Regions from separate parts of the Actinocrispum sp. NPDC049592 genome, predicted to be linked through region 2. Evidence: riboswitches for the same ligand, from Rfam matches in the RefSeq annotation. Region 2 holds a riboswitch; the other holds the start of a gene.

Region 1 (15,223 bases), on a different contig from region 2:
CTACGCCGCCTCGAAAGCCGGGCTCACCGCCCTCACCCAGACCGCGGCCCGCGAGTACATCGCCGACGGCATCCGCATCGCCGGCGTGAGCCCCGGCGCCAGCGACACCCCGATGTCCTACCGGCCCGGCGAGTCCACTGAGGACCGCGACGCTCGCATCCGGACGGTGACCCCCGCGGGCCGGGTGGCCGACCCGCGGGAAGTCGCCGACGCCGTGGCCTGGCTCGCCTCGGCCGAGGCCAGTTTCGTTGTGGGCCACGACCTTGTGGTGGACGGCGGCACGACCGCCTAGTGTCCCGCGGCGCGGGATACTAGGAGAGCAACATCTTCGCGGCCACCGCGGCTCCATCCGTGCGGATCATGCGAGCCACCTCGGCGGCCCGGGTCTGCTGTGTCAGCGCCGTTTCGAGCGCTGCCTCCAGTGATGAAGTGGCGTCGACGGCCACGCCGATGCCCAGGGCGGCGACCCGCCCGGCCCAGTACGGCTGATCGGCCAGCTGCGGGACGACGACCTGAGGCGCGCCCGCGAACGTCGCTGTGGTCGTGGTTCCCTGGCCGCCGTGGTGGATCACGGCGGCCACCCGGCGGAACAGGGCCTGGTGGTTGACTTCGCCGACGAGGAAACAGTCGTCGAGCTCCAGATCGGCCCAGCCGCGCGAGACGATGGCGCGACGGCCCTGCGCCCGGATCGCGTCGATGGCCGCCGCGGCCAGATCCGGCGCGGCGTGCAGGGGCATGCTGCCGAACCCCGCGTACACCGGCGGTTCGCCCGCGTCGAGGAACGCCCGCAAGTCGTCGGGGAGTGGACGTTCGTCGGGCAGCAGCCACGAGCCGGTCTGGACCACATCGAGGTCCGTCGGGTCCAGGACCGGGTCTGTCGCCAGCCACGGCCGCTCGCCAATGACATAGGAGCGGACATCCGCCACCGGTGGCAGGCCGTGCGCCTCTCGGCCGGTGTTCAGCCCTGGCCCGAACAACTCGGTGATGACCTGGGCATCCAGGTCCCACAGCGCCTGGTTGCCGGCGATCTCCGGTGGGTGCGGCCGTCCCGCGTACTCGAGCGGCCCGCGGTGTGGCGATGGCAGGGTGAGCTGCTGGAACGTCACCGAAACCGAGGGAATGCCCAGTTTCTCGGCCACCGACAGCCCCGCGGCCGCGGCGGGAACCATCCCGGTCGCCACCAGCACATCGCAGCCCTCGGCCGCGGGAAGGACCGTGTCGAAGATGTTCGCGATGATCGCGGCGGCGCGCTCGGGCATGGCGGACGGCGGCGGCGCGGCCTTCGTCAACGCCCGCGCCGACGGGCCGACCCCGACCAGCGGCACGCCCACACCGGCCAGCCGCGCGACGAAGTCGTCGTCGGGCGGCGCACAGACCGTCACCTCCGCGCCGGACTCCCGCAGCCGCACCGCGAGTGCCACCAGCGGCTCGACATCCCCGCGCGACCCGAACGTCGACAACACCACGCGCATTGCGCAATCCCCAACTTCCCAAGTGGACGCTACGACTTCGCGATCCCGTGCCGGAAAGCGTAGGTCACCGCCTGAGCCCGATCCCGCAGACCCGCCTTCGCGAACACCTTGTTGACGTGGGTCTTCACCGTGCCCTCGGTGATGTAGAGCTGCTGGGCGATCTCCGCGTTGGACTTGCCTTCCGCGATCAGGCGCAACACGTCCAGCTCACGCGGAGTCAGCCCGTCCGGCAGACCGGCGGGCCGTTCGCGGGTCGCGAGGGCTACGAGGCGGCGTTGCACGACCGGGTCGAAATGCGTTTCCCCGCGGTGAACCGTGGCCAGTGCGTGCGCGATGTCGTTGGCGCGCGCGTCTTTGGTGAGGTAGCCGCGGGCGCCTGCCTTGAGCGCGGCCAGGATCGACTCGTCGTCAGAGTAGGTCGTGAGCACGACGACGTGCACCTCTGGGAACGCGGCTTGGACTCGGCGGGTGGCCTCGACGCCGTCCATCCGGGGCATCCGCAGGTCCATCAACACGATGTCGGGACTTTCAGCGGCGATGAGCGAGAGTGCGTCCTCGCCGTTCCCCGCGGATCCGACGACCTCGACCTCCGGCAGCAGCCCCAGGATCAGCACCAGGCCTTCGCGTACAACGGTTTGGTCGTCCACGACGATGACCTTCACGCCGGGACCCGCAATCGCACCCGGAACCCGTGCTCGACCGGTCCGGCGTCCAGCTCGCCACCGATCAGCTCGGCCCGTTCCCGCATCCCGACCAGCCCATAGCCAGTGCCGACGACACCGGCCGAGTCCCCGCCGGTGTCAACGACTTCCAGCGAACACCAGCCGTCCTCCCGGTGCAGCGCCATGCGTACCGACGCGCCCGGAGAGTGCTTTCGCACGTTGGTCAACGCTTCCTGAGCCGTGCGCAGAACAGTCAGCCGGGTCTCCGCGATGAGCGCGTCCGGGTCGCCGGATACCTCGATCTCACAGGCGTTTCCGGTGAGCGTGTGGAACTCGGTGGCCAATGAGGACAGCTGGTCGGCCAGCGGGGGCTCGTCGCCGCGCAGGGCCGCGACCGCCCGCTTGGTCTCCTCCAGCCCGGCCCGGGCCATGTCCCCGGCCTTGACCACTCGTTCCAGAATCGCCGCCGGGTCGGCCCCGTTCTCCAGCAGCATCCGCGTCCCCTCCAGGTGCACCACCTGAGCGGACAGCGAATGCGCGAGCACATCGTGGATCTCCCGGGCCAGCCGTTGCCGTTCGGCGAGCACCCTGGCCTCGGCGAGGGTGGCGGCCTGGCGGCGGGACAGCATCAGCTGGCTCCAGATCGCGGCGAGGAAAGCCGCCCAGCCCAAGCCGGCCGCGATCCCGATGTCCGCCCCCGACGGCACCGGCGTGACCACCGTCGCCAGCCAGAACCCGGCGATCGCCCACACGACCAGCAGAACCGTGTGCAGCAGCCGGGTCTTGAACGGCGCCAGCCACACCGCGAGGAACAGGATCCCGGTCCCGGCGAACGGCGCGAGCATCTCGTCGGCCACCCCGGCGAGGATCACGATCGCCATCAGCAGCGGCGAATCCCGCTCACGCCGCACCACGATCACGCACAGGGCCAACGCGAAGACATACAGCGCCAACGAACCAGCCAGCCCGAGCCAGCCATGCTGTTGCGTGGCCACGACAGCCGAGGCGACCAACCCGTAGAGGGCGTACACGCCTGCGATGCCGCCGACCAGGTAGTGCCATCTGGGCCTCACGAGCCCAAGGTAGTCCGCCCGGCTGCGGACCACCTCTAACCACGGTTGTGGATTTCCTCCACCCAAGGGCAGTCGTTCCCGGCGGCGATGTGGAACCCGCGCCTGACAACCAGGCTGAGCGACATGATTTCCGTTGACCACCTGAGCAAGTCGTTCGGCCGGGTGAAAGCCGTCGACGACCTGTCGTTCACCGTCCGGCCGGGCAGCGTCACCGGCTTCCTCGGGCCCAACGGCGCCGGCAAGACCACGACCCTGCGGATGCTGCTCGGCCTGGTGACGCCCGGCTCCGGCACGGCCACCATCGGTGGCACCGCCTATGTGGACCTGCCGTCGCCGATCACCACGGTCGGGGCCGTGCTGGAGGCGACCTCGTTCCATCCCGGCCGGACCGCCCGCGTTCACCTGGAGGCGATGTGCCTGGCTGCCGGCCTGTCGATGGACCGGGTGAACCCCGTGCTCGCCGAGGTCGGCCTGACCGAGGCGGCGGATCGCCGGGTGGGCGGGTTCTCCCTCGGGATGCGCCAACGGCTCGCGCTCGCCTCGGCGTTGCTTGGCGACCCGGCAGTGCTGATCCTCGACGAACCGGCCAACGGCCTCGACCCGCAGGCAATCCATTGGCTGCGCGGGTTTCTGCGGGCGCTGGCGGCGGGTGGCTGCACGGTCCTGGTGTCGAGTCACGTGCTGACCGAGATGGCCGTGACCGCCGAGCGCGTGCTGATCGTCAACCACGGCCGGTTGATCGCCGACCGCGAGGTGGACGCGAACCTCGAAGAGACCTACCTGGAGCTGGTGAGATGATCAGGGCGGAGTTGTTCAAGGCGCGGCACACCAGGTCGGTGTGGGGCCTCACGGCGATCGCCGCCGCGTTCTGCGTGGGCTGGGCGGCGCTGGAAGTCTTCGTGTTCCACCAGATCGACGACGCCTACGCGATGGCCCAGCAGGGCTACATCTTCGCTCTGCTGGTGGGAATCCAGCTCACCGCGGGCGAGTACCGGCACCAGACCATCACCTGGACCTTGCTGGTCCAGCCGAACCGCGGGCGCGTGATCACCACGAAGCTGGTGGCCTGCGGGGTGATCGGCGCCGCGATGGGGGTCGCGGCGGCGGTCGTCACCGCGCCGGCCACCGCCCTGATGCTGGCCGTGTCCGGGAATCCCGTTGTCACGCCCGGGGTTCCGGCGGCACTGCTGGGCTCGGTGCTCAGCACGGCGTTGTGGGCGGTGTTCGGCGCGGCCATCGGTCTGTTGGTGCGCAACCAGGTCGCCGCGACCATCGCGGCCTTCGTCTGGTTCTTCTACGCGGAATGGTTTCTGGTGGCCATGGTTCCGGCGGTCGGGCGCTGGACCCCAACGGGCGTCTCGAAGTCCATAGTGGGCTGGAGCCGCGACGGCCTGCCCGTCGCGGGAGATCTTCTCCCACTCTGGGCAGGCACGGCTGTGTTCCTGGGCTATGCGGTTGTCGCGGCCGTCGTGGCGCGGTTGGTCAGCGTCCGGCGGGAGGTCACCTAGCGGCGATGCTCAGCTCGACCGGCGTGCCCGGCTCGACACTCCGGCTCACGGTGCAGGTGCGCTCGACGGCCCGGTTGACCAGTTTGACCAGCGTCTCCTGGTCGGCCGGGCTGAGCGTGCCCAGGTCCAGCTCGAACCTGGTCCGCACGGCGGTCACCCGGTCGGCGTCGAGGTCCTTGTCCGCCTCCACGACCACGTCGATCGGGGCGTCCTCGCCGATCCGGCGGGAGATCACGTGGTCGGCCGACAGGCCCGCACAGGCGCCCAGGGCCGCCATTAGCAGCTCGACCGGGGAGAAGTCGGCACCGTCCTGGGAGCGGCCGATCCTGATCTCGGCGCCACGGCCGTTGATGGCCGTGAACCTGGCCGGGGCGTCCCGGCGGATCCGGACGGGCGCGGGATTCGTAGTCACAGCAGCATTAACGCACGGATCTCGCCGGAAATGCCCGAAGGTGAGGGAGATCGCGGGTCAGTCCCGTGGCCGCACAACGGCCGTCTCGTAGGCGACGATCACCAGCTGGGCGCGGTCCCGGGCCTGCAGTTTCGCCAGCAAACGACTCACGTGCGTCTTCACCGTCGCCAGGCCGACGTGCAGGTGCTCGGCGATCTCGGCGTTCGACAGGCCGCGGGCGACCAGGGCGAGGACCTCGCGTTCGCGTTCGGTCACCCCGGCCAGCTCGCGGGCCATCGGCGCGGACGGTTCCGGCCGGCTGGTGAACTCGGCGATCAGCCGCCGGGTCACGCTCGGCGCCAGCAGGCTCTCCCCGGCGGCCACCACCCGGATCGCGGCCAGCAGGTCCGCGGGCGGGGTGTCCTTGAGCAGGAACCCGCTCGCACCCGCCCGCAGCGCCGAGTACACGTACTGGTCAAGGTCGAACGTGGTCAGCATGAGCACGCGCGTCTCCGGGATCTCCGCGCAGATCCGCCGGGTGGCCTCGATCCCGTCCATCTCCGGCATCCGGACGTCCATCAGCACCAGGTCCGGTCGTTCGGCCAGGGCGACGGCGATCGCCTCGATCCCGTTGCCCGCCTCACCGACCGTGGCCAGCCCGGGCGCGGTGTCGACCAACACCCGGAAACTGCCCCGCACCAGCGCCTGATCATCGGCGACGACCACCCGGATGGTCATGACACGGGCATCCGGGCCGACACGGCGAACCCGCCCTCGGGCCGCGGCCCGGCCGCGAAACTGCCCCCGTACATCGTCACGCGCTCCCTCATCCCCACCAGGCCATGCCCGGTCCCCGGCGTCCCACCCGGTCCGGTGTCGGTCACGTCCACCCGGACCTCGCCATCCTCGACCACGACCCGGACCGTGCAGGTCACCGGGCCCGCGTGCTTGACCACGTTGGTCAGCGCCTCCTGGACGATCCGGTAGACCGACAGTCCCAAAGCCTCGGGGATCTCCGCCGCGGTGACGTCCAAGGTCACGTCCACGCCCGCCGCCTGGGCGCGTTCGACCAGCTCAGGGAGGTTCCTGAGGCTCGGCGCCGGAGCCAGGTCGGCGGTCTCGGATCGCAGCACGCCGAGCATCCGCCGCATGTCGTTGAGGGTGGCCCGGCTGGTCGCCTCGATGATCCGCAGCGCGTCACGGGCCTCTTCGGGGCGCTGGTCGGCGACGTGGTTGGCGATGCCCGCCTTCACCGCGATCAGGCTCATGCTGTGCGCCATGATGTCGTGCAGTTCGCGGGCGATCCGCAGGCGTTCGTCGTTGACCAGGCGGGACGCGTAGTCGCGACGGGCCTGCACGGCCCGGCCCATGGTCCACCCGGCGAGCATGATCGCGGCCACGAACAGGAAGTACCCGACCGGATCGCGCCACGACTGCGTACTCAGCCCGTTGATCAGGCTCGCCGCTGCTGACGCGGCCAGACCGGCGGCGAGCGCGGGCACCGGGCGGCGGTTCAGCACACACAGCGTATACAAGATGCATACAGCCGGTATCCATGGTTCACGCAGGGCGTTCACGACGTTCGCGGCGAACGAGAAGGTGAGCACCACGACGTAACTCGGCACCGGCCAGAGCCGCCGCACGGCCAGCGGCGCCGCGGACAGGATCGCGACGACCCAGCCGAACCAGAGCGGGCCGCTGTAGGACGGCTGGGCGTCGACGATGTCCAGGAAAGTCAGGTGCGCGACGGTCATCGCGGCCGCGACGGCCGAGTCGAACGCGACCAGCTCCCACAGCTGCGGCCGGCGGGCGAGGAACGGACGGTCACCAGGCACGGCCCGACGGTATCGAAGGTGTTCCGCATGGCGCGTCCAGCTGTGGAACGTCATCCCCGAGGTGGACTCCCGCCTGGTCGGCAGCGTAGTTTGACGGCAACTGAATATGGCGCCGTCACGAGCCGAGGCGGGAGAGTCTCCGCAAGGAGCACCGAAGGAGCAAACCTCCCCGCAATCTCTCAGGTCCAGCTACCGCCCCGGCCAGGCCACTCTGGAAAGCAGGTCCGTCCGGGACCTCACCAACGGTGCAAGCCGCGTCCGCGGCGAAGCTCTCAGGTACCACGACAGAGGGGGAGTTCCGTACCCGAACTGGAGGAGCTCCCATATGTTCGATCAATCTTTGTCCACAGTGGACCCCGAGGTGGCCAAGGCCGTCGCCGCCGAGCTGGACCGCCAGCGCGGCACGCTGGAGATGATCGCCTCGGAGAACTTCGCGCCGGTGTCGGTGATCGAGGCGCAGGGATCGGTGCTCACCAACAAGTACGCCGAGGGCTATCCCGGCCGCCGCTACTACGGCGGCTGTGAGCACGTCGACGTGGTCGAGCAGCTGGCGATCGACCGGGTCAAGGAGCTGTTCGGCGCCGAGCACGCGAACGTCCAGCCGCACTCCGGCGCCCAGGCCAACGCGGCCGCGATGCTCGCCCTGCTCAACCCCGGCGACACCATCCTCGGCCTCGACCTCGCGCACGGCGGGCACCTCACGCACGGCATGCGGATCAACTTCTCCGGCCGGCTGTTCAACGTCGTCGCCTACCACGTGTCGGCCGAGACCGGCCTGGTCGACATGGCCGAGGTGGAGCGGCTGGCGGTCGAGCACAAGCCCCGGTTGATCATCGCGGGCTGGTCGGCGTATCCGCGGCAGCTCGACTTCGCCGAGTTCCGCCGGATCGCGTCCGCGGTCGACGCGTACCTGATGGTCGACATGGCGCACTTCGCCGGCCTGGTGGCGGCCGGGCTGCACCCGAACCCGGTGCCGTTCGCCGACATCGTCACCACGACCACGCACAAGACCCTCGGCGGCCCGCGCGGCGGGGTGATCCTGTCCCGCCAGGAGCTGGCCAAGAAGATCAACTCGTCGGTGTTCCCCGGTCAGCAGGGCGGCCCGCTGGAGCACGTGATCGCGGCCAAGGCGGTGGCGTTCAGGATCGCCGCGAGCCCGGAGTTCGCCGACCGGCAGCGCCGGACGCTGGAAGGCGCGCAGATCCTCGCGGCCCGGCTCAACGGCCTGCCGGGCATCAAGGTGCTCACCGGCGGCACCGATGTCCACCTCGTGCTCGTCGACCTTCGAGAGTCCACACTGGACGGACAGCAGGCCGAGGACCTGCTGCACAGCGTCGGCATCACGGTCAACCGCAACGCCGTGCCGTTCGACCCGCGGCCGCCGATGGTCACCTCGGGCCTGCGGATCGGCACCGCCGCGCTGGCCACGCGCGGCTTCGGCGCGCAGGAGTTCACGGAGGTTTCGGACGTGATCGCCGAGGTACTCACCGGTCAGGACATCGAACCGGCCCGTGCCCGCGTGCAGGCGCTGGCCGGCAAATTCCCGCTCTACCCGGGGCTGTCATGACCATCAGTGTGTTCGACCTGTTTAGCGTGGGGATCGGGCCGTCGAGCTCGCACACCGTCGGCCCGATGCGGGCCGCGCGCACCTTCGCTTCGGGGCTCGCGGCCTCCGGAGTTGTTTCGGAGACCGCTTCGGTGAAGGCCGAGTTGTTCGGTTCGCTGGGCGCCACCGGGTACGGGCACGGCAGCCCGGCGGCGGTCATCCTCGGGCTGGAGGGTGAACGGCCGGAGGACATCGACACCGACACGGTCGCGCCTCGCGTGGCCGCGATCCGGGCCTCCCGGCGGCTCCGGCTGATGGGGGAGCACGAGATCACCTTCGTCGAGGACGACGACCTGGTGATGCACCGGCGGAAGTCGTTGCCCGCGCACCCCAACGGCATGCGGTTCGCGGCTTTGGACGCCTCCGGGGCCGAGCTGGCCTCGCACATGTACTACTCGGTCGGCGGCGGGTTCGTCGTCGACGCCGAGGCCACCGGTGAACTCCGGATCGTGCCGGACACGACGGTCGTGACCTACCCGTTCCGCACCGGCGCCGAGCTGCTGGACCACTGCTTGCTCAACGGCCTGTCGGTCGCGGATGTCATGCTGGCCAACGAGTTGGCGTGGCGTTCGGAGGACGAGGTGCGGTCCGGGCTGCTGCACATCTGGGACGTGATGCAGGAGTGCGTCGCCAAGGGGTGCACCCGCGAAGGCGCCCTGCCCGGCGGCCTGCGGGTGCCCCGGCGGGCGAAGTCGTTGTACGACAAGCTGATGACCGAGGACCCGGCGTCCGACCCGTTGTACATCATGGACTGGATCAGCCTGTACGCGTTGGCCGTCAACGAGGAGAACGCCTCCGGTGGGCGGGTCGTCACCGCGCCGACCAACGGTGCGGCGGGGATCATTCCCGCTGTGCTGCACTACTACCGGCGGTTCGTCCCGGACGCCACCGATGACGGCGTGGTGGAGTTCCTGCTGACCGCGGGCGCGATCGGCGTGATCCTCAAGGAGACCGGGTCGATCTCCGGCGCCGAGGTCGGCTGCCAGGGCGAGGTCGGGTCGGCGTGTGCGATGGCGGCGGCCGCTTTGGCTGCTGTGCTTGGTGGAACACCGTTGCAGGTGGAGAACGCGGCCGAGATCGGCCTGGAGCACCACCTTGGGCTGACGTGTGATCCGGTCGGCGGTCTGGTGCAGATCCCTTGTATCGAACGCAATGCCGTGGGGTCGACGAAGGCCGTGCACGCGGCCCGGATCGCCTTGCGGGGCGATGGGACGCACGTCGTGCCGTTGGACAAGGCGATCAAGACCATGCGCGAGACCGGCGCGGACATGAGCACCAAGTACAAGGAGACCGCGCGCGGCGGGCTGGCGTTGAACGTCATCGAGTGCTGATTGGCCGGAAATTGGCGCCCTTCTGGGTCGGGGCGCCAGGTTGCGGATGTGCCGGTGTCAGACTCGGGGCATGGTCGCAGCGGGAATTGGCACAGTCGGATTCGTTGGGGTAGGCGTCATGGGCGAACCCATGGCGCTCAACCTGCTCAAAGCCGGAACACCGCTGCTGGTGTGGAACCGTTCTGCCTCACCGCGGGTGGACACCCTGACGGCCGCCGGTGCCGTCGTCGCGCCCGATGCAGACACCGTGTTCGCGCAGTGCGACGTCGTGATCCTCATGCTGGCCAACAAGGACGCGATCGACGCGACTCTGGGCCGGGGCACTCCCGCCTTTGCCGCGCGGGTGTCCGGCCGCACGGTCGTCCACATGGGAACGACCGCCCCCGGCTTCTCCGCGGGGCTCGCCGCGGACATCCTGGCGGCCGGTGGGGCCTACGTCGAGGCACCCGTTTCCGGCTCGCGTGTCCCCGCCGAGGCCGGTGAGCTGGTCGCGATGCTGGCCGGCGAGCCCACCTCGGTCGCCCTGGTCCGCCCGGTCGTCGAGCCGATGTGCCGCGAACTGGTCGACTGCGGCCCGGTCCCCAACGCCCTGCTGACGAAGATCGCGGTGAACATCTGCCTGATCACCACCATCACGGGCCTGGCCGAGACCATGCACTTCGCCGCCCAGCACGGCCTCGACCTGGACAAAGTCACGCACGTGCTGGCCACCGGCCAGATGTCCAGCCCGATCATGCGCGTGAAACTCCCCAAGTGGCTGGCCTCGGACTTCACCGCCCAGGCCGCCATCGGGGACGTGTGGATGAACACCCGCCTGATCACCGGCGCCGCCAGGGAGGCGTCGGTGGCCGTGCCGCTTCTCGATGTGTGCGAGGCCCTTTTCGCGGAGACCGACGCCCTCGGCCACACGGGCCTGGACATGGCCGCGGTTATCAAGTCCATCGAAGCCCGCACAGCCACCCTCCAGAGCTGAGCTCACCTGGCGAGGGATATCCAGGTCACGACCAGCACCTCGGTCTGGGCAGGCGCGCCGGATCCTGCTCGGTCAGCAGGGCGACCCGCCGCCACACCGTGACATTGTGCGGTGGCGCTTAGACTCAGGCTTGTGACCGAGGACGGACCGACAACGACGCTGGCCAGTGCGGGTGCGGCGGTGTTCCGGCCGGTGCGGACCGGGAACGCGTTCGAGGAGACGGTGGAGCGGCTGCTGCAGGCCATCCGGCTGGGTGTGGCGGGGCCGGGGGAACGGCTGCCCGCCGAACGCGAGCTGGCGACCAGGCTGAACATCAGCCGGGTGACGCTGCGCGAGGCGATCCGGGCGCTGCAGGAGGCGGGGTACGTCGAGTCGCGACGCGGCCGGTACGGCGGGACGTTCGTGAACGAGACCCTGCCGACCGCGCGCACGACCCGCAAGACCACGCCGGACGAGCTCGAGGACGTGCTGACCATGCGGCGGGTCCTGGAGGTCGGGGCGGCGGAGGCCGCGGCGGCGCGGACGTTGTCGCCGGAGGAACGCCAGTACCTGCGCGCCCGGCTGGCCGAGACCGAGGCCGACGACCTGTCCGAGTATCGCCGCAAGGACTCCCGGCTGCACCTGGCCATCGCGGAGGTGGCCGCCTCACCGACGCTCACCTCCGCGGTCGCCGACATCCGGGTCCGGATCAACGAGCTGCTGGACGCGATCCCGGTGCTGCACAACAACATCGAGCACTCCAACGCGCAGCACGAGCTGGTCGTCCAGCGGATCCTGGACGGCGACCCGGCCAAGGCCCGGGACGCCATGGCCGAGCACCTAGAGGGAACGGCATCGCTGCTGCGTGGGTTCCTGGCGTGACCGGCTGAGGTTCCAGTTGCGCCAGTCCCGGTCCCGCCCGGCCGCGGTGACACACGGACGCATCGAGGGATCCAGCGTGGCCAGCTCGGGCCACGCGTCATAGGACAGCGTCGACAGGTACTCCACGTCGATCTTGCCGGTCTGGCGGTAGCGCTCGACGTTGTGACCAGCGATGATCCGCTCCGGGTCGAGCCAGGCGAACACCAGCAGGCCGGCCAGCCCGGACCCGACCACAGCCCGCGGCAGCCATCCCGCCCCCAGCCGCACCCCGGCGGCGATGATCAGCAGGTACACCAGTCCCAGCCAGAGTTCACAGGCCTCCACGACCACCCGCTCAACGGTGAACCCGTAGGCCTTCTGGTACGCCCACATCCGGGTCAGCGCGGACGCCACCACGACCAGCATCAACGCGCACAACGCCCCGAGCAGGGCCCTGAGCCACACGCGATCCGCCCGCGTCTCCCGCCGGGCCCAGCGAGCCGCGGCCGTCACGACCCCCAGTGTCAACAGCGTGACGGCCAGCAGCTGCCAGAACCCGCTGCGGGCATAGGTGGCGTACGACAGGTTCGCGGTCCGCTGGACGTACTCGGCGCCGCCGAACAAAGCCGCGAACTGCACCAGCGCGAATCCGGTGAACAGCAACGCGAGGATGCCCACCGGCATCGCCCATTCCACGCGGGACAGTTGTTTTCGCTTACGGGTGAACGCATCCACCTCCGGCGGTGAAGCGGCAACCAGACCCGCCGCGGCCGCGCCGAACCCCACGAGCACGAACAACCCGATCCACCGCACCACGCTCCCGGGATCCACCTGGGGGGTCAGTCCACTGAGGATCTCGGCGAACGCGGCATCCGCCCCGGCCAGCAGCGGCACGAAAACCAGCAGCAGTAGCACACTCAGCGCGAGCGCGAGGAGGATCCGCGCGGCCCTGCGGTTCGCCGACTGCCGTCGCAGCGCCGCCAGACCGCGGGTCACCCACGGCAGTGAAAGCACGAACCCGATCGGCACAGCCAAAGCGCCGATCGCCAGACCGGCGACCGACCGGCCGCCGGCCACCGCGATCGACGCCGCCCCGCACGCGCCGACCAGGCAAAGCGTTGCCAGCCAGCTGGAATCGCGGAACGCGGTCACACTGACCAACGCGAGCGCGAGCACCGCCCACAACGCGGACTCCAGCTTGATCCGGCGCATCATCCACCACGTGCTGCCCGCGCACGCCACCGCGACGATGACATAGCCGATACCGGAAGCGTTGGTGGGTAAGGCGATCGCGCCCACCACCCCGGCGACGGCGATGGCGCTGAGATGTCGGGGTGTCGCGGGTTCCTTGGGAACGTCCCAAGTGATCGGCACGCGGGTGGGCACGACTATTACTGAAGGCTCGTTCATTAATTACTCCATGGTGAGAAAACTGTGGGGGGTAAGGCTTTTACTGCGGCAGGGTGACGCGGATGGTGGCCGGTTCGACCACCCGGATGTCGCCGCCGTGCAGGTCGACGACCCAGCGCGCGATGGCCAGGCCGAGCCCGGTCCCGCCGCCGGCCCGCTCGCCGCGCACGAACCGCTGGAACACGCGTTCCCGGTCGGCGGGCGCGATGCCCGGGCCTTCGTCGCGCACGTCGATCACGAGCGCGTCGGCCGAGATCCGGGCGCTGACAAAGACTTCGCCGCCCTGGGGACCGTGCCGGACCGCGTTGTCCAGCAGGTTCCAGACGACCTGGTGCAGGCGTTGCCGGTCGGCGTAGACCTTCCCGGGCGTGACGTCCACGGTGAACCGTGCGCCTCGGCCGGAGACCTCAGCCTCCGCGACGACTTCGGTCAGCATCGACTCGATGTCGAAGTACTCGCGGTCCAGCGGCGTGACCCCCGCGTCCACTCTGGACAGGTCGAGCAGCTCGGTCACCAGGCGCCCCAGGCGTTCCGTCTGCGCGAGGGCGGTCTTGAGCGTGGCCGGGTCGGGTTCGGCCACCCCGTCGACGACGTTCTCCAGCACTGCTTGGAGCGCGGAGATGGGTGTGCGCAGCTCGTGGGAGACGTTCGCGATCAGCTCACGGCGTTGCTGGTCGGCCGCGGCCAGGTCGGCGGCCATCTTGTTGAACGCACGGGCCAGTTCGCCGACCTCGTCGCGGGAAGTCGCCCGCACTTCACGGGTGTAGTCGCCGCGGGCCATTGCGCGAGCCGCCGCGGTCATCTGGCGCAACGGTTTGGTCATGCCGTGCGCGAGCAGCTGGGAGGTGACCAGGCCGAGGCCGATGGCGATCATCGAGGTGTACGTCGGCAGCCAGCCCATCCGCAGCCAGAAGTAGCCCAGCGCGGTGGCCCCGGCGCCGGCCACCAGCAGGCCGATCTTGAGCTTGATCGACCGGATCGGGTCCAGCGGCCGCGGCAGGCTCTTCATCGGGGCACCTCCAGGGCGTAGCCGACGCCGTGCACGGTCCGGATCAGGTCGGCGCCGAGCTTGCGTCGCAACGCCTTGATGTGGCTGTCCACGGTCCGCGTGCTCGCCGACTCGTTCCAGCCCCACACCTCGGTGAGCAGCCGGTCGCGGGGAACGACCGCGCGCGGCCGGCCGGCGAGGTGCACCAGCAGCTCGAACTCGGTCGGCGTGAGGTGGGCGGGTTCGCCGGCCCGGTGCACCCGCCGTTCCACCGGGTCGATCTCCAGGTCGCCGAGGACGATCTTCGCCGCGGCCTGCTGGGTGTTGCGGTCGACCCGGCGCAGCAACGCGTGCACGCGAGCGGCCAGCTCGCGGATGGAGAACGGCTTGGTGATGTAGTCGTCCGCGCCGACCGCCAGGCCGACCAGCAGGTCCGTCTCGTCGTCCCGGGCGGTCAGCATCAGCACTGGTACCGGCCGGTGCGCCTGCACGCGGCGGCACACCTCCAGGCCGTCGAAGCCGGGCAGCATCAGGTCCAGCACGATCAGGTCCGGCGCGGTCTCGACGGCCTGCCGGACCGCCGACGGCCCGTCGGCCGCGATGTCCACCTCGTAACCCTCCGCGCGCAGCCGCGCGGCCACGGACTCGGCGATCGCCGGCTCGTCCTCGACCACCAGGATCCGTCTGTGCCCCTCAGCCATGCCGCCGAGGGTAGGCGTGATCTATGGAGAGGCGACGGGCGAGATGTGAATGTCTTGTGCAGCCTGTCGGTTTCCTGTCGATCCTCTCCGGGTGCGCAGGGGGTGCGAAAGACTGCGGTCAGTGAAGCGGACAAAACGATTGGAGTGAGCATGTCCCGAAGATTCAGTGTGCTGGTCGCGGCCGCGCTCGGGGTGAGCCTCCTCGGCGCCGGCCAGGCGGCCGCCACGGAGTCCGGCCGCGCGTTCCCCACCGAGTTCGCTCTGCCCAACGGGTTCATGCCGGAGGGGATCGCCATCGGCGACGGCCCGACGGCCTACTTCGGCTCGCGCGCGGACGGGTCGCTGTTCCGCGTGAACCTGCGCACCGGCAAGGGAGAGGTGTTCAGCAAGGGCCCGGGCACCCCGTCGACCGGCCTCAAGGTCGACTCGCGGC
Region 2 (15,223 bases):
GCCTTTTCGCGTACGTCTCGGAGAAAATCCCCGGTTATCGAAAACACCAAAGCGGAACGACGAGAATCATCCCCGTCGTGGTGATAGAACGGATCGAGTGAGGGCGGGGTAAGGCACCGAACCCGATCACGACCCGGCGTTGCCGGCCGCCACCGGCACCGCCGAGCTGACCTGGCCCACCCTTACCTGCGGACGGCGCTGGTCCGGGTCGACCCCGCACACCGGCATCACGGACACGCACCTGGCGGCAGTCCGGGACTTCCTCGCCCAGTAGCATCGCTGCTCGGTGTGCCGTTGCGACCCCGGAGGCAGTTCTTGATGGCCGATGTCCCTACCGTTCTGCTCAACAACGGTGTGCATATGCCGCAGGTCGGTTTCGGCACGTCACAGATACGCGACCACGACGCCGCCGAGGTGGTGGGGCAGGCGCTGGAGGTGGGCTACCGGAGCATCGACACGGCGGCCATCTTCGGCAACGAGAAGGGTGTCGGCGAGGCGCTGAAGCGGTCCGGGATCCCGCGGCACGAGCTGTTCGTCACCACGAAGCTCTGGAACACCGCGCATGGTTACGAACCCGCCCTCAAGGCGTTCGACGAGAGCCTCCGGCGGCTGGGCCTGGAGTACATCGACCTGTACCTGGTCCACTGGCCGGCCCCGGCGCGCGGTGAGTACGTGCACACCTGGAAGGCGCTGGAGAAGATCGCCGCGGACGGCCGGGCCCGCGCGGTGGGGGTGTCGAACTTCCAGATCCCGCATCTGCGCCGGTTGTCCGAGGAGACCAGCACGGTCCCGGCGGTGAACCAGATCGAGCTGCACCCGATGCTGGTCCAGTCGAACCTCCGCGCGTACCACAGCGAGCACGGGATCATCACCGAGGCGTGGAGCCCGCTCGCCCGCGGCCAGGCCATCGCCAACGACGAGATCCGGTTCATGGCCCAGAAGTACGGCAAGACCCCGGCGCAGATCATCCTGCGCTGGCACCTCGAACTGCGGCACGTGGTCATCCCGAAGTCGGTCGGCCGGATGCGCGAGAACCTGGACATCTTCGACTTCGAACTCGACGAGGACGACGTCCACGCCCTGTCCGACCTGCACGACGACACCCGGGTGGGCCCCCACCCCGACAACTTCTCGTGATCCTGCGGCCGGCCATCCTCGACGATGTCGAGGCGGTCCTGAAGTTCTGGCTCGACGCGGCGGAGAACGACGACCGCCCGGCGGACACCGCCGAGGCCGTGCGGACACTCATCGAACGCGACCCGGCCGCGCTGTGCCTGGCCGTGGACGAGGACGGGATCGTGGGCACGCTGATCGCGGGATGGGATGGGTGGCGCTGTCACCTCTACCGGCTCGCGGTCCGGCCCGGCCGGCGGCGGCAGGGCATCGCGGGTACGCTGCTGGCCGCCGCCGAACAGCGGTTCCGCGAGTTCGGCGCGGGCCGCGTCGACGCGATGGTCCTCGACGACAACGACCTCGGCCAGAACCTGTGGACCCGCAGCGGGTACCAGCGTCAGGACAACTGGTCCCGCTGGGTCAAACCCCTCGCCTGACAAGCAAAACGCCCAGCCGGGTCCGGCTGGGCGCTTGTCCGCGATCAGTTCGCGTACGCCTCCAGCGGCGGGCAGGAGCAGACCAGGTTGCGGTCGCCCTTGGCACCGTCGATCCGGCGCACCGGCGGCCAGACCTTCGGCGCCGCAGTGCCCGCCGGGTAGGCGGCCTCGAGACGGGTGTAGGGGTGGTCCCAGTCGCCCGCGATCGATGCGGCGGTGTGCGGGGCGTTGTGGAGGGGGTTGTCGTCGGCGGGCCAGTCGCCGGCCGCGACCTGGTCGATCTCCGCGCGGATGGCGATCATGGCGTCGCAGAAGCGATCCAGCTCGGCCAGGTCCTCGCTCTCGGTGGGCTCCACCATGAGCGTGCCCGCGACCGGGAACGACATCGTCGGCGCGTGCAAACCGTAGTCCGCCAAGCGCTTCGCGACGTCATCGACCGTGACGCCCGAGGTCTTGGTGATCTCCCGCAGGTCCAGGATGCACTCGTGGGCGACGAACCCGCCCTCGCCGGTGTACAGCACCGGGTAGTACTCGTTCAGCCGCCGCACGATGTAGTTCGCGTTGGCGACAGCGGTCAGAGTCGCCTGGCGCAGACCGGGACCGCCCATCATCCGGACGTACGCCCACGAGATCGGCAGGATCGACGCGCTGCCCCACGGCGCCGCGCTGATCGGGCCGATGCCGCTCTTCGGGCCCGCGTTCGGCTGCAGCGGGTGGTTCGGCAGGAACGGCGCCAGGTGCTCGCGCACGCCGATCGGGCCGACACCCGGGCCACCGCCACCGTGCGGGATGCAGAACGTCTTGTGCAGGTTCAGGTGTGAGACGTCCGACCCGAACTTCCCGTACTGCGCCAACCCAATGAGGGCGTTGAGGTTCGCACCGTCCACATAGACCTGTCCGCCCGCGTCGTGCACCAACGCGCAGACCTCGCGCACGGTGTCCTCGTACACGCCGTGGGTGGACGGGTAGGTGATCATGATCGCGGCGAGGTCGTCGCGGTGCTCACGGACCGACTCGCGCAGGTGGTCCATGTCGATGTTCCCGTTGTCGTCACAGCGAACCACGGCGACGCGCATCCCGGCCATGACCGCGCTCGCCGCGTTCGTGCCGTGCGCGCTCGACGGGATCAGCACGACGTCGCGGGCGTTGTCGCCGCGGTCCCGGTGGTACGCGCGAATCGCCAGCAGACCGGCGAACTCGCCCTGGCTGCCCGCGTTGGGCTGCAGGGAAACCGCGTGGTAGCCGGTGATCTGGGCGAGCCAGTCCTCCAGGTCGGTGACGATCTTCAGCAGCCCGGCGGCGTCCTCGGCCGGCGCGAACGGGTGCAGCGAGGAGAACTCCGGCCAGGTGATCGGCTCCATCTCCGCGGTGGCGTTGAGCTTCATCGTGCACGACCCCAACGGGATCATGCTCCGGTCCAGCGCGACGTCCTTGTCCGACAACGCCCGCAGGTAGCGCAGCAGCGCGGTCTCCGAGCGGTGCGTGTGGAACACCGGGTGCGTCAGGTACTCCGACGTGCGGTGCAGCTGCGCCGGGATGACGTCCGAAGTGGACAGATCGAGCGCGTCCGCGTCCGCCGTGAGCCCGAACGCCTCCCACACCAGGGAAAGGTGTGCGCGGGTGGTGGTCTCGTCGCAGGAGATCGAGATGTGGTCGCCGTCCACCTGCCAGAGGTTGACGTCCAGGTCCCGCGCCGCCCGCACGATGTCCGAGGCCCGGCCCGGAACGCGCACCCGCAGCGTGTCGAAGAACTGGTCGTGCACGACCTCGACGCCGCCGGCCCGCAGACCGGCGGCCAGCACGACGGCCATCCGGTGGGCCCGCGCGGCGATCTGCTTGAGGCCCGCGGGACCGTGGTAGACCGCGTACATCGACGCGACGACCGCGAGCAGGACCTGCGCGGTGCAGATGTTGCTGGTCGCCTTCTCGCGGCGGATGTGCTGCTCACGGGTCTGCAGCGCGAGCCGGTAGGCCATCGAGCCGTCCGCGTCGGTGCTCACCCCCACCAGCCGGCCGGGCAGCTGGCGCTCCAAACCCTTGCGCACGGCCATGTACCCGGCGTGCGGGCCGCCGAAGCCCATCGGCACACCGAACCGCTGGGTCGTACCGACCACGACGTCCGCGCCGATCTCACCCGGCGACCGCAGCAGCGTCAGCGACAGCAGGTCCGCCGCCACGACGACCTGGGCACCCCGCGAGTGCGCCTCGGCGATCAGCTGCGAGTGGTCCCGCACGACACCCGAACCACCCGGGTAGGACAGCAGCACCCCGAAGAAGTCACCCTCGGGCAGGCCGTGGGTCAGGTCGGCGACGACGACCTCGATGCCCAGCGGCTCCGCGCGGGTCTCGATGACCGCGATGGTCTGCGGGAACGTGTCGGCGTCGATCACGAACCGGGCCGAGCGCGACTTCCCACCGCGCCGCACCAGGGTCATCGCCTCGGCGGCCGCGGTGGCCTCGTCGAGCATGGACGCGTTGGCGACCGGCACGCCCGTGAGGTCGGCCACCATGGTCTGGAAGTTCAGCAGCGCCTCGAGCCTGCCCTGCGAGATCTCCGGCTGGTAGGGCGTGTACGCCGTGTACCAGGCCGGGCTCTCCAGCACGTTGCGCAGGATCACCGGCGGGGTCTGGGTGCCGTAGTAGCCGAGGCCGATCATCTGCGTCATCGGCCGGTTACGCGCCGCGAGCGCCCGCAGCTCGGCCAGCGCCTCGGTCTCGGTGGCGGCCGGCGGCAGGTGCATCGCCAGGTTCGTCTCGCGGATCGACGCGGGCACCGCGCGCTCGGCCAGGTCGTCCAGCTCGGCGGCGCCGATCGCCTCGAGGATCCGGGTCAGCTGCTCGGGGCGCGGCCCGATGTGCCGGTCGGTGAACGGCGTGCCGTGCTCAAGCGCGGCGAGGGACATCCGGTCCAGTGACATCTCGGCAGTCATCTCGGCCTCCGGGCGGGGTGCGGGCAAGGTGCGTCAGCCCTCCCCCTCTGTCCATGCCACGCGGGCGCCTGAGAGTTTCACCCGCGCCAATGCGGGCTTTCACCGTCGGCGGGGCCTCGCGGCCCGCTTTCCAGAGGCGTCTCCCTCATGCGGTCCCTTGTGCCTGAGAGGTTCCGGGGAGGAATTGCTCCTTCGGCGCCGGAGAACCGGTCTCTCCCGCGTGAGATCAGCGACTACCCGCAGAGGATACCGCGCGACCGGTCAACCGCAGATCATCTGGGGTTCAACTCACGCTGCGCGCGCGTCGCCTGGCGGACAGCTCGTCGTCATGCGGGATCAGCTCGGCACCGTCGGCCCGCTCGGCGGGGAACTCGTGGATGGTGCCGCTGATCTCGCGCATGGCGCCGCTGACCGCGATCCCGAACACGCCCTGGCCGCCTTGCAGCAGGTCCACGACCTCCTCGGGCGAGGAGCACTCGTAGACGGTCGTCCCATCGCTGAACAGGGTGATCTTCGCGAGGTCACGCACGCCCCGGCGGCGCAGGTGATCCACGGCGACCCTTATGTTCTGCAGCGACACCCCGGTGTCCAACAGGCGCTTGACCACCTTCAACACCAGGATGTCCTTGAACGAGTACAGCCGCTGGCTGCCCGATCCCTGGGCCGTGCGGATGGACGGGGCGACCAACCCGGTGCGCGCCCAGTAGTCCAGCTGCCGGTAGGTTATGCCCGCGATCTGGCACGCGGCGGGACCACGGTAGCCGACCAGTTCGTCCGGCAGTGAGGCATCCGGGAACAGCTCGCCCTGTTCTCCGGCGTCCACGCCGCCGAGCGGACTCTCGGGCCGATGCTCCACCATCACGCCTGCCTCCCATCGTTCCCGGCGCCCGCCCCCAGAGCGGGCCCAGCCGGGGTCATGAGCATCCGACGCCGATCCGCCCTTACTCAGGTGGATCGTCGTCGTTGGCTCTTCATTGACGGTAGGACGGGAGGGCACCCCGGTCAACGCGACGCGCGGAGAGCGGGTGACGTGGTACACACCACTCGAAGGTTTGAAACCTGTTCAGCGGACGACCTGCGGCGTGCGGTCAGGTGTCCGCTCCCCTAAAATCCTCCGGCGACACCGAGTCGAGGAACTCGCGGAACTTCTCCACCTCGTCCTCCTGCTCGTCGGGGATGATCAGGCCCGCCTCGGCCAGCACGGAGTCCTCCGCGTGGATCGGCACCCCGATCCGCAGCGCCAGCGCCACCGAGTCGCTCGGCCTGGCCGACACCCGGATGTCCCCGTCGAACACCAGCTCGGCGAAGAACGTGCCCTCGCGCAGGTCGGTGATGCGGACCTGTTCCAGCTCACGGCCCAGCGCCGCGATGACGTCCTTGAGCAGGTCGTGGGTCAGCGGCCGCGCGGGCCGGACTCCCTGCTGTTCCAACGCTATGGCGGTCGCCTCGACCGAGCCGATCCAGATCGGCAGGTAACGTTCGCCCTCGGTCTCGCGCAGCAACAAGATCGGCTGGTTTGCGGGCAGCTCGACCCGCACGCCAACGACGCGCATCTCGCTCATCGGCCATCGCCTCCCTGGAGCACGCTCGAACCGCGACGACCCCCGCTGCCTTGAGGATCGCGCATCGTCATCTTTGACGCTACCCGCCATCCGGGCCTCACGCTTGACATCCCATGCAACCAGATCGATCACGATCGGCCCACCATGTGCACGTCACACCCTATTTCACGCAAGCGGTACGTGCCCGGAACGAAACCGGCGCGAAAGTATGGGCCGGGCGGGCGAAACGCGTAATGGCTCGTCAGCGGCCTGGTGCGACGCCGAGTCACCACGCGGGCACGAAATCGCCCGGCACGAACCTGCCGTGTTCGCGATTTCGTTCTCCCCTAAGGGTTTTGCGGTCCGGCGGGCAAAGCAAGACCGCGGACCGGAGTGTGCACCCCGGTCCGCGGTGGCCAACTGCGGGCCGATCCACACCGGGCGACCCCCGCAGGTCACCCAGTGCATATCCGCCCTCTGTTACGCCTGGCTGCCGGTCAGGAACACCAGCCGGAACTTGCCGATCTGAACCTCGTCGCCGCCGGCCAGCACGGCCTGGTCGACCGGCTCGCGGTTGACGTAGGTGCCGTTCAGGCTGCCCACGTCGATCACCACGAAGTCGCCGCCCTCGCGGCGGAACTCCGCGTGCCGGCGGGAGACCGTGACGTCGTCGAGGAAGATGTCGCTGTCCGGGTGGCGGCCCGCGCTGGTGGTGTCCCGGTCCAGCAGGAACCGGGAGCCCGCGTTGGGCCCACGCTTCACCACGAGTAGGGCCGATCCGGCCGGCAGCGCGTCGATCCCGGCGACGGGCGGCTCCGGCTGGGCAGGCGCCTCGCCGCGTTCGACATCGGCGAGGAAGTCGGCCCGGAAGACGGAGGTCCGCTCCGGAGACTGCTCCGGCGGAACGCCGGGTCCGTCGTTCGTGCTCACCTGAGCTCTCCTCCTGCTGTGCTCGCTTGTTCCAGCAAACGTACCGTGCTCCCCGTGCGGCGAAGCGGCTGGTCCCCGCTTACGCCGAAACCAGCTGAAGATCTTTCTCATGCCTGACCGGTGAGCCCGGCATACCCGGCCGCGTCGAGCAGTCCGGCCAGCTCGCCCTCGTCGTCGATCCTGAGCTCGAACATCCAGCCCTCGCCGAACGGGTCGGAGTTGATCAGCTCCGGCGAGGCGTCCAGCGCCTCGTTCACCGCGGTGATCTCCCCGGCCACCGGCGCGTAGATCTCCGACACGCTCTTGGTGGACTCCACCTCGCCGACCGGGTCCTTCGCGGACACCTTGGCGCCCACCTCCGGCAGCTGCACGAACACCACGTCACCCAGCTGGTCCTGGGCGAAATCGGTGATGCCCACGCGTACCGTGCCGCCAGCCTTGCTCGCGATCCACTCGTGCTCAGGCGTGTACTTGAGGTCCTCCGGCGTCACGTCCCCGTCTCCTTCTCCCGCTCACCGACAGCCATGTCGGTGAGTGAGCTTAGAGTGGCCTGACTCGCCTGATCGCGGTGACCGCCTGCAAGACGTAGATCAGGCCGGACCAGACGTACAGCACGACGCCCCAGACGGTGAACGCGTAGGCGATCGGCCGGGCCACGTCGGCCACCGGCGAGTCGAGCTGGGCGAGCAGCAGGAACGGGAAGGCGTACAGCAGCACGAAGGTCGCGCCCTTGCCGAGGTAGAGCACCTCCGGCGGGCCGAACCCCTTGCGGCGCAACAGCGGCAGGCACACCAGCACGGCCAGGTCCCGCGCGATGACGATGACCACGACCCACAGCGGGATGATGTCGCGCAGCACCAGCGCGACCATGGCGGCCAGGGTGTAGAGGCGGTCGGCGAGCGGGTCGAGCATGGCCCCGAACCGGCTCGTCTGGTTGAGCCAGCGGGCGATCTTGCCGTCCAGCCAGTCGGTGATGCCGCTGACGACGAACACCACGATGGCCCAGCCGTCCTCCTGCGGGCCCAGCAGCAGCCACAGGAACAGCGGGACCCCGGCCAGCCGCAGCACGCTCAGCGCGTTCGGGACGGTCCAGATCCGGTCGCCCTCACCCACGTGACCCTCCCCTGAAAAACCCCTCGTGCGTCCACCGGACTCACGAGGGGTGACCTCGGGGAATGCTAGCTGGCCCGGCGGGTGAGGCTCCAGCCGCGGGTCTCCAGCTCGGCGGCGGTGAAGGCGATGGGGCGGCCGCGGTCGTCACAACCCACCCAGCGGGCCCGGCCGAGGCCTGACTCGAGGACGTAGGCGTGTCCCTTGCTCCACACGACACTGCACGGTGTGGTCGGCAGGTGCGTCGTGGACAGCGGGCGCTGCTGGGTCTGACTGGACGTATCGGGTTCTGCCTCGTGGTTCATATCCCCCACCTCCGTAAGGGGTGTCGCCTACCGGAGCCGCTCCGTTAGCCGTGGGATAGATCATGCTTGAGGGTTCCCATTGCCATTCCCACTTATGCGGTGTATGGCGCCTATCGGCGTCCCCCGAGCGCCGAGCTGTCGAAGATCATTTACCCGGAACGATCGGAGATGGGTCGCCGTCCGTCGTCAGCTGGTCGCCCAGCGGTCACCTCGATATCGGTCCGGCTGACAGTTACCAGGTCAGCGGGCACAGTGCCGCTCTCCCCGGCGGTCGCCGCCAGCTCTGCGCCGACCGGTTCAGCGGCGGGCTTGGCGTTGCCGCCGAGCCAGGAGGCGATGGCGGCGATCACACAGGCCGCGATGGCGAACCAGAACGCCACGTGCAGGCCGTCGGCGAACGGCCCGGTGATCAGGCTCGGGAAGAAGCTGCGGCCGGTGAGGTAGCTCACCTGGTCGGGCGGCAGCTGGTGCAGCACCGGGCCGAGCAGCTGCTGGATCGGGTTGTAGCCGAGGAACGCGGCGAACAGCACGGCCACCGCGGGCAGCTGGGCGACCTGGGCGGCGTCGGCGGCCGACACCCCGTGCGCGGTCAGCCCGGTGGTCATCGCGCTGGGCAGGGTGGCCGACAGGCCCGTGATGATCAGGCTGAAGAAGATGCCGATGGACAGCACCATGGCCGCGTTCTGGAAGGTCGCGCTCATGCCCGCGCCCGCGCCCCTGGCGTTGCCCGGCAGGCTGCTCATCACCGCGGCCCGGTTGGGCGAGGAGAACATGCCCATGCCGATGCCGTTGACGACCAGCAGGATGGCGAACACCAGGTAGTTGAAGTTCACCGGCAGGATGGTCAGCGCGAAGAACGTCAGGCCGGTGATGACCATGCCGCCGGTGGCCAGGCCACGGGCGCCGATCCGGTCGGACAGCACCCCGGACAGCGGCGCGGCCAGCAGGAAGCCCACGGTCATCGGGACCATGTAGATACCGGCCCAGAGCGGCGTCTCCTCGAAGGAGTAGCCGTGCTGCGGCAGCCAGATGCCCTGCAGCCACATGATCAGGATGAACTGCAGGCCACCGCGGCCCAGCGAGGCCATCAGGCTGGCGATGTTGCCCCAGGTGAACGCCTTGATCTTGAACAGCGCCAGGTTGAACAGCGGGTTGGGCTGGCGGCGCTCGATCGCGACGAACCAGCCCAGCACCAGCACACCGCCGATGAGCGCGGCCAGCACCCACGGGTTCATCCAGCCCATCGAGTGCCCCTCGTAGGGCTGGATGCCGTACGTGATGGCGACCAGGATCGCGATCAGGCCGACGGCGAAGGTGATGTTGCCGCCCCAGTCCATCTTGGAGCGCTGCCGGATGCCGGTGTCGTGCAGCTTGAGGTACGCCCAGATGGTGCCGATCACGCCGAACGGGACGGACACCAGGAACACCCAGTGCCAGTTCACCGGGGCGAGCACGCCGCCGACGACCAGGCCGAGGAAGCTGCCCGCGATCGCGGCGACACCGTTGACACCCAGCGCCAGGCCGCGCTGGTTGGCCGGGAACGCGTCGGTCAGGATCGCGCTGGAGTTGGCCATCAGGAACGCGCCGCCGATGCCCTGGACGACCCGCCAGCCGATCAGCCACCACGCCGCCGCGTCACCGCTCATCCACGTCGCCGCCAGCGCGATCGACGAGATGGTGAAGATCAGGAACCCCAGGTTGTACATCCGCGCGCGGCCGTACATGTCGCCCAGCCGCCCGAAGGTCACCACGAGGACGGCGGTGACCACCAGGAAGCCCATCATCAGCCACAGCAGGTAGCTGGTGTTGCTGGGCTCCAGTGGGTTGACCCCGATCCCCTTGAAGATGTCCGGCAGCGCGATCAGCACGATGGACGAGTTGATCGTGGCGATGAGCAGCCCCAGCGTGGTGTTCGACAACGCGATCCACTTGTAGTGCGGCCCCAGCTCCGCGAGTGACTTCTGCCCCGCACCCCTCCGTGCCACCACAACCTCCTAGAAAACGCCGCGTACCCCGAAGAAGGTAGCCCAATTAGTTGCTTACGACAACTATCAAGTGTGTGATCAAGCGCTCAACCGGACTGGCGATCCCCGTTCCCCCGGGGTGTGTCCCCCGTTCGTCCCGGGTGTGTCCCCCGTTGCTCCCGGGGGGTGTTTCGCGGGTGTGTGGGTGGGGGCGGGGACGCTGGGGGCGGTGGGGACAAGTAGGGGTGTGATTCGAGCCATCGATGGCGCTTCGCTGGACCGGCCCGATCTGGTCACTGGGGATCCGCGCGCGGTCTTCGCGCGGCTGTTCGAGCTGCACGCCGGCCCGATGCGGGGATATCTCGCCGGGCGGGTGGGCGCGGACACCGCTGATGACCTGGTCGCGGAGACGTTCGTGGTCGCCTACCGCAGGCGGGCGAGCTACGACCGGCACCAGGCCGAGATCCGCGGCTGGCTGTACGGGATCGCGAGCAACCTGCTGCGCAACCACGTCCGCCAGGAGATCCGCGGCTACCAGCTGACCGCGCGGGCAGGTGCCGACCGGCCGGTGACCGACGGGCTGGACACCGCTGTCGCCGAGCGGGTGGACGCCGCCGCGCGGATGCGGCTGCTGGCCGGCCACCTGGCCTCGCTGAGCGAGCAGGAACGGGACGTGCTGCTGCTGACCTCGTGGGCGGGCCTGGAGCCCGCTGAGGTCGCGGTGGCGCTGGACGTCCCGGCCAGCACGGTCCGCTCCCGGCTGCACCGCGTGCGCCAGAAACTGCAAGCCCTGCTTAGCGAGGGAAACCGATGAAGGAACTGGACGAGGCCCTGAACATGCTGCATTCCGACGCCCGCAACGAGCCCGCATCGCTGGACAGGGCGCGCGAGAAGCTGATGGCGGAGATGACCGAAGCACCCACGCGCCGCCCACGTGTGTGGCCACGGCTGGCGGTCGCGGCCGCCGCAGCCGGTGTCGCCGCCGCTGGTGTGGTCGTGTGGACCACCAGCGACCAGCCCCCGTCATCGCCCCAAGCGGCGCCACATGTGGAGCTGCTATCGGCGCCTCAGCTGCTGGAGAAGGCCGCCGCGGGTACCGCCGCGCCCGCGGTGGCCGCCGGTCAGTTCAAGTTCATCGACGTGCACACCTCGGTGGTCCTCTCGACCGTCTCGGCGGTGCCGGTGGGGTCCAACGCCGCCCCGACGGGCTACAGCTACCTGATCGAGCAGCGCGAGCAGAAGTGGATCCCGTCGGACTACCGGCAGGTCTGGCTGGACCGCCGGATGTGGCTGGGCGAGCCCAAGTGGGTCGGCGGCACGATGCCGCAGGACCAGACGACCGTGCCCAAGCCGGCGGACTACGACAACGGCGACCGGTCCGGCGCGTGCGGCGACTTCTTCCCGAAGGCCAAGCCGAAGAAGGTCTGCGGCGACCCGGACGACTGGGCGAGCCCGGCGTTCTACGAGAAGCTGCCGCGGGACGTCGACGGCCTGTACGCCACGATGCAGGGGCTGAGCAAGGCCAAGGGCGGCAAGCCGGACACGACGTTCCACGCCGCGTTGCTGGTGCTGCAGGAGGGTTTGCTGCCCGCGGACCTGCAGCCGCTGTGGTACAAGGCGATGGCCAGGATCCCGGGCGTGACCGTGCTGGACCGCGCGGTGAACCTGGACGGCCGCACCGGCACCGCGCTGGGCTTCAAGAACGAGGCCGAGCAGCGTGAGCTGATCATCGACCCGGCCAGCGGCGACTACATCGGCCAGCGCACGGTCGCCGGGGACAAGCCGTACGACTCCTGGATCAAGCCGGGCACCGTCACGCAGTTCAGCTCGTTCACCGTCGGTGTCGCCACGAAGCTGGGCGAGGCTCCCGCCAAGTAACCCCCGGACCGCCGCCGCGCCGCCGTCTCGGCGCGGCGGCGCCTGCTCAGTTCTTCAGCTCGGGGAAGTCGTCGTCGCGGAACTCGCCGGGCGCGCGGGTGTCCGCGTTCACCTCGTTCTCCCGGCCGCGCAGCTCGACCCGGCGGATCTTGCCGGAGATCGTCTTGGGCAGGTCCATGAACTCCAGCCGGCGGATCCGCTTGTACGGCGCCAAATGCTCGCGCGCGTACTTCAGGATGTCCCGCGCGGTGTCGGCGCTCGCCTCGACCCCGGCCGCCAGCACGACGTAGGCCTTGGGCACGGCAAGGCGAACCGGGTCCGGCGAGGGAACGACAGCCGCCTCGGCGACGGCCTCGTGCTCGATCAGCACGCTCTCCAGCTCGAACGGCGAGATCCGGTAGTCCGACGCCTTGAACACGTCATCCGCGCGCCCCACATAGGTGATGTAGCCGTCCGCGTCGCGTGAACCGACGTCACCCGTGTGGTAGTACCCGCCGCGCATGGCCTCGCCGGTGCGCTCCGATGCGCCCATGTAGTCGGTCATCAGCCCCACTGGACGCGGGTCCAGCGACAGGCAGATCTCGCCCTCGTCGGCGGGTTCGCCGGTGATCGGGTCGACCAGTACCACGTCGAACCCCGGCAGCGCCCGGCCCATCGAGCCCGGTTTCACCGGCTGCCCAGGGGTGTTGGCGACCAGGACGCTCGTCTCGGTCTGCCCGAAACCGTCGCGAATCGTGACGCCCCAAGCCTTCCGGACCTGTTCGATCACCTCGGGGTTGAGCGGTTCACCGGCACCGGCGACCTTCGCGGGCGGCCGCTGCAGCAGGGTCAGGTCCGCCTGGATGAGCATCCGCCAGACCGTCGGCGGGGCACAGAACGACGTCACCCCGCAACGGTCCATCTGGGACATCAGCGCGACCGGGTCGAACCGCGTGTAGTTGTGGACGAACACACACGCGCCCGCGTTCCATGGCGCGAAAACGTTGCTCCACGCGTGTTTCGCCCAGCCGGGCGAGGAGATGTTCATGTGCACGTCGCCCGGCTCGAGCCCGAGCCAGTACATTGTGGACAGATGCCCGACCGGGTACGAGATGTGCGTGTGCCGCACCGGCTTCGGCTGCGCCGTCGTGCCGGAAGTGAAGTACAGCAACAGGGTCGAGTCCGCCGGGGTCGGACCGTCCGGGCTGAACTCGATCGGGCACACGGCGGTGTCGTAGGACATCCACCCCTCGACCTCTTCGCCCACCGCGATCCGGTTGTACTCGCCGGGCACCGTGTCGAACTTCGAGGTGTCCACTGATCGGGTGATCACGTGTTTCACCTCGCCACGGGTGACCCGGTCGCGCAGATCCTCCGGTCCCAGCAACGTGGACGCGGGGATGATCACCGCCCCGACCTTGATCGCGGCGAGGATCACCTCCCACAGCTCACCCTGGTTGCCGAGCATCAGCAGGATCTTCTCGCCGCGCTGGACTCCCAGCGCCTGCAACCAGTTCGCCACCGAGAAGGACCGCTCCGAAAGCTCCCCGAATGTCCACTTCCGCTCGGAGCCGTCCTCCTCAACGATCCACAACGCGAGCCGGTCGGCGGGCAGCGTGTCGAACCAGTCCAGCGCCCAGTTGAACTCCGCCGGCCGCGGCCAGTCGAACCCGGAGCGCGCCGCCTCGTAGTCCTCCCGGTGTGCCAACAGGAACTCACGTGCGGACTGGAAGGTTGACACGGCGTTCTCCTCACTGAGTCGCGGCGGATACCAAGATTATTCTCCGGTGAACTCCGGATCGCGACGGTCGATAAACGCCTGGACGGCCTCGCCGAGGTCCTTGCTCGGCAGGAACGCGGAGTTCCAGGTGGACACATACCGCAGGCCCGCGGCCACCCGGGGCGCGCGGTCGTGGTCCAGGACGTTCTTGGTGCCCTGCACGACCAGCGGCGGGTTCTTGGCGATGTCGGCGGCCATCGCGCGGGCCGCTTCGAGCACCGCGTCCTGGTCCGGGCAGACGTCGTTGACCAGACCGATCTTCTCCGCGCGGGCGGCGTCGATGTCCTTGCCGGTGTAGGCGAGCTCGCGCAGGTGGCCCTCGCCGATGATCCCGCTCAGCCGCTGCAGGCTGCCGATGTCGGCCACGATGGCGACCTTCACCTCGCGCACGCTGAACTTCGCGTCGGCCGAGGCGAGCCGGATGTCCGCGGCCGCGATCAGGTCGACGCCGCCGCCGATGCACCAGCCGGAGATCGCCGCGATCACCGGCTTGCGGCACTCGGCCACGGCGGTGACCGAGTCCTGCAGCCGGCGGACCTCGTCGAGGAACTTGGTGCGCGGCCCGGCGAGCGCGTCGCCGCCGATCAGCCCGGCCCAGCTGCCCATCATCGCGGGCAGGTCCAGGCCGTAGGAGAAGTGCTTGCCGCTGCCGGTCAGCACGATCGCCCGCACCGCCGGGTCGGCGTCCAGCTCGCGGAACACGACCGGCAGCTCGCGCCAGAAGTCCGGGCCCATGGCGTTGCCCTTGCCGGGGCCGAGCAGGGTCACCTCGGCGACCTGACCGGACGTCTTGACCCGCAGTGAGACGAGGGTGTCTGTCATGCCCCCATCATGACCCATCGAAGTTACTGAGTGGTAACCCGTCCTCGGGCGGCTTGATCCCCCGTTCAGGCCCGATTTCACCGCCGATACCAGCGAAGATCACCACTTTGAGTGCGCATTTCCCGTTCGCCCGGATCGCCCAGTCGTGTCCGGTCACAGCGTGAGACCGTTGGCTGGCCGAGCATGCCCAGCGCGAGAGGAGGAGGGATCCCATGGTTCAGCAGCGCCCGATGTCAACGCCGATCTTCGACGAGCTGCTGCGCGAGTTCGCCGGCCGGATGGACGAACAGCGCGAGGAGCCGCCGACCGTCCCGCAGCCCTCCCAGGCCCCGCCCGCCACGCCCCAGCCGGCCCCGGCCGCGGCCCACCGCCACCGTGCCGACTGAGGCCCGACTGAGGCCGACTGAGGCCGCGGATCCGGCCGCCTGAATAGA

What was found. A riboswitch is a leader RNA that binds a small molecule or an ion and turns the genes downstream of it on or off. The one in region 2 is predicted to bind glycine.
Region 1: another riboswitch for glycine. It lies ahead of glyA (serine hydroxymethyltransferase); the one in region 2 lies ahead of gcvP (aminomethyl-transferring glycine dehydrogenase).

Annotation. Positions count from the first base shown of each region.
Region 1 is NZ_JBFAPA010000026.1:22,919-38,141, forward strand. It holds gene AB0J95_RS46030 (SDR family NAD(P)-dependent oxidoreductase) at 1-292, shown strand, start outside; gene AB0J95_RS46035 (glycosyltransferase) at 312-1,472, opposite strand; gene AB0J95_RS46040 (response regulator transcription factor) at 1,502-2,134, opposite strand; gene AB0J95_RS46045 (sensor histidine kinase) at 2,131-3,207, opposite strand; partial or broken gene AB0J95_RS46050 (ATP-binding cassette domain-containing protein) at 3,331-3,939, shown strand; gene AB0J95_RS46055 (hypothetical protein) at 4,002-4,715, shown strand; gene AB0J95_RS46060 (OsmC family protein) at 4,708-5,127, opposite strand; gene AB0J95_RS46065 (response regulator transcription factor) at 5,185-5,844, opposite strand; gene AB0J95_RS46070 (histidine kinase) at 5,841-6,941, opposite strand; glycine riboswitch at 7,060-7,146, shown strand; gene glyA (serine hydroxymethyltransferase) at 7,267-8,508, shown strand; gene AB0J95_RS46080 (L-serine ammonia-lyase) at 8,505-9,878, shown strand; gene AB0J95_RS46085 (NAD(P)-dependent oxidoreductase) at 9,949-10,851, shown strand; gene AB0J95_RS46090 (FCD domain-containing protein) at 10,984-11,712, shown strand; gene AB0J95_RS46095 (DUF4173 domain-containing protein) at 11,671-13,101, opposite strand; gene AB0J95_RS46100 (HAMP domain-containing sensor histidine kinase) at 13,142-14,110, opposite strand; gene AB0J95_RS46105 (response regulator transcription factor) at 14,107-14,790, opposite strand; gene AB0J95_RS46110 (superoxide dismutase) at 14,941-15,223, shown strand, end outside.
Region 2 is NZ_JBFAPA010000016.1:17,519-32,741, forward strand. It holds gene AB0J95_RS33605 (nitroreductase family deazaflavin-dependent oxidoreductase) at 1-101, shown strand, start outside; gene AB0J95_RS33610 (hypothetical protein) at 140-274, shown strand; gene AB0J95_RS33615 (aldo/keto reductase) at 319-1,137, shown strand; gene AB0J95_RS33620 (GNAT family N-acetyltransferase) at 1,134-1,550, shown strand; gene gcvP (aminomethyl-transferring glycine dehydrogenase) at 1,595-4,468, opposite strand; glycine riboswitch at 4,621-4,709, opposite strand; gene AB0J95_RS33630 (MerR family transcriptional regulator) at 4,764-5,339, opposite strand; gene AB0J95_RS33635 (bifunctional nuclease family protein) at 5,569-6,042, opposite strand; gene garA (glycogen accumulation regulator GarA) at 6,502-6,951, opposite strand; gene gcvH (glycine cleavage system protein GcvH) at 7,059-7,442, opposite strand; gene AB0J95_RS33650 (CDP-alcohol phosphatidyltransferase family protein) at 7,492-8,064, opposite strand; gene AB0J95_RS33655 (hypothetical protein) at 8,130-8,366, opposite strand; gene AB0J95_RS33660 (MFS transporter) at 8,516-10,351, opposite strand; gene AB0J95_RS33665 (RNA polymerase sigma factor) at 10,578-11,144, shown strand; gene AB0J95_RS33670 (CU044_5270 family protein) at 11,141-12,208, shown strand; gene AB0J95_RS33675 (AMP-binding protein) at 12,255-13,928, opposite strand; gene AB0J95_RS33680 (crotonase/enoyl-CoA hydratase family protein) at 13,965-14,789, opposite strand; gene AB0J95_RS33685 (hypothetical protein) at 15,002-15,175, shown strand.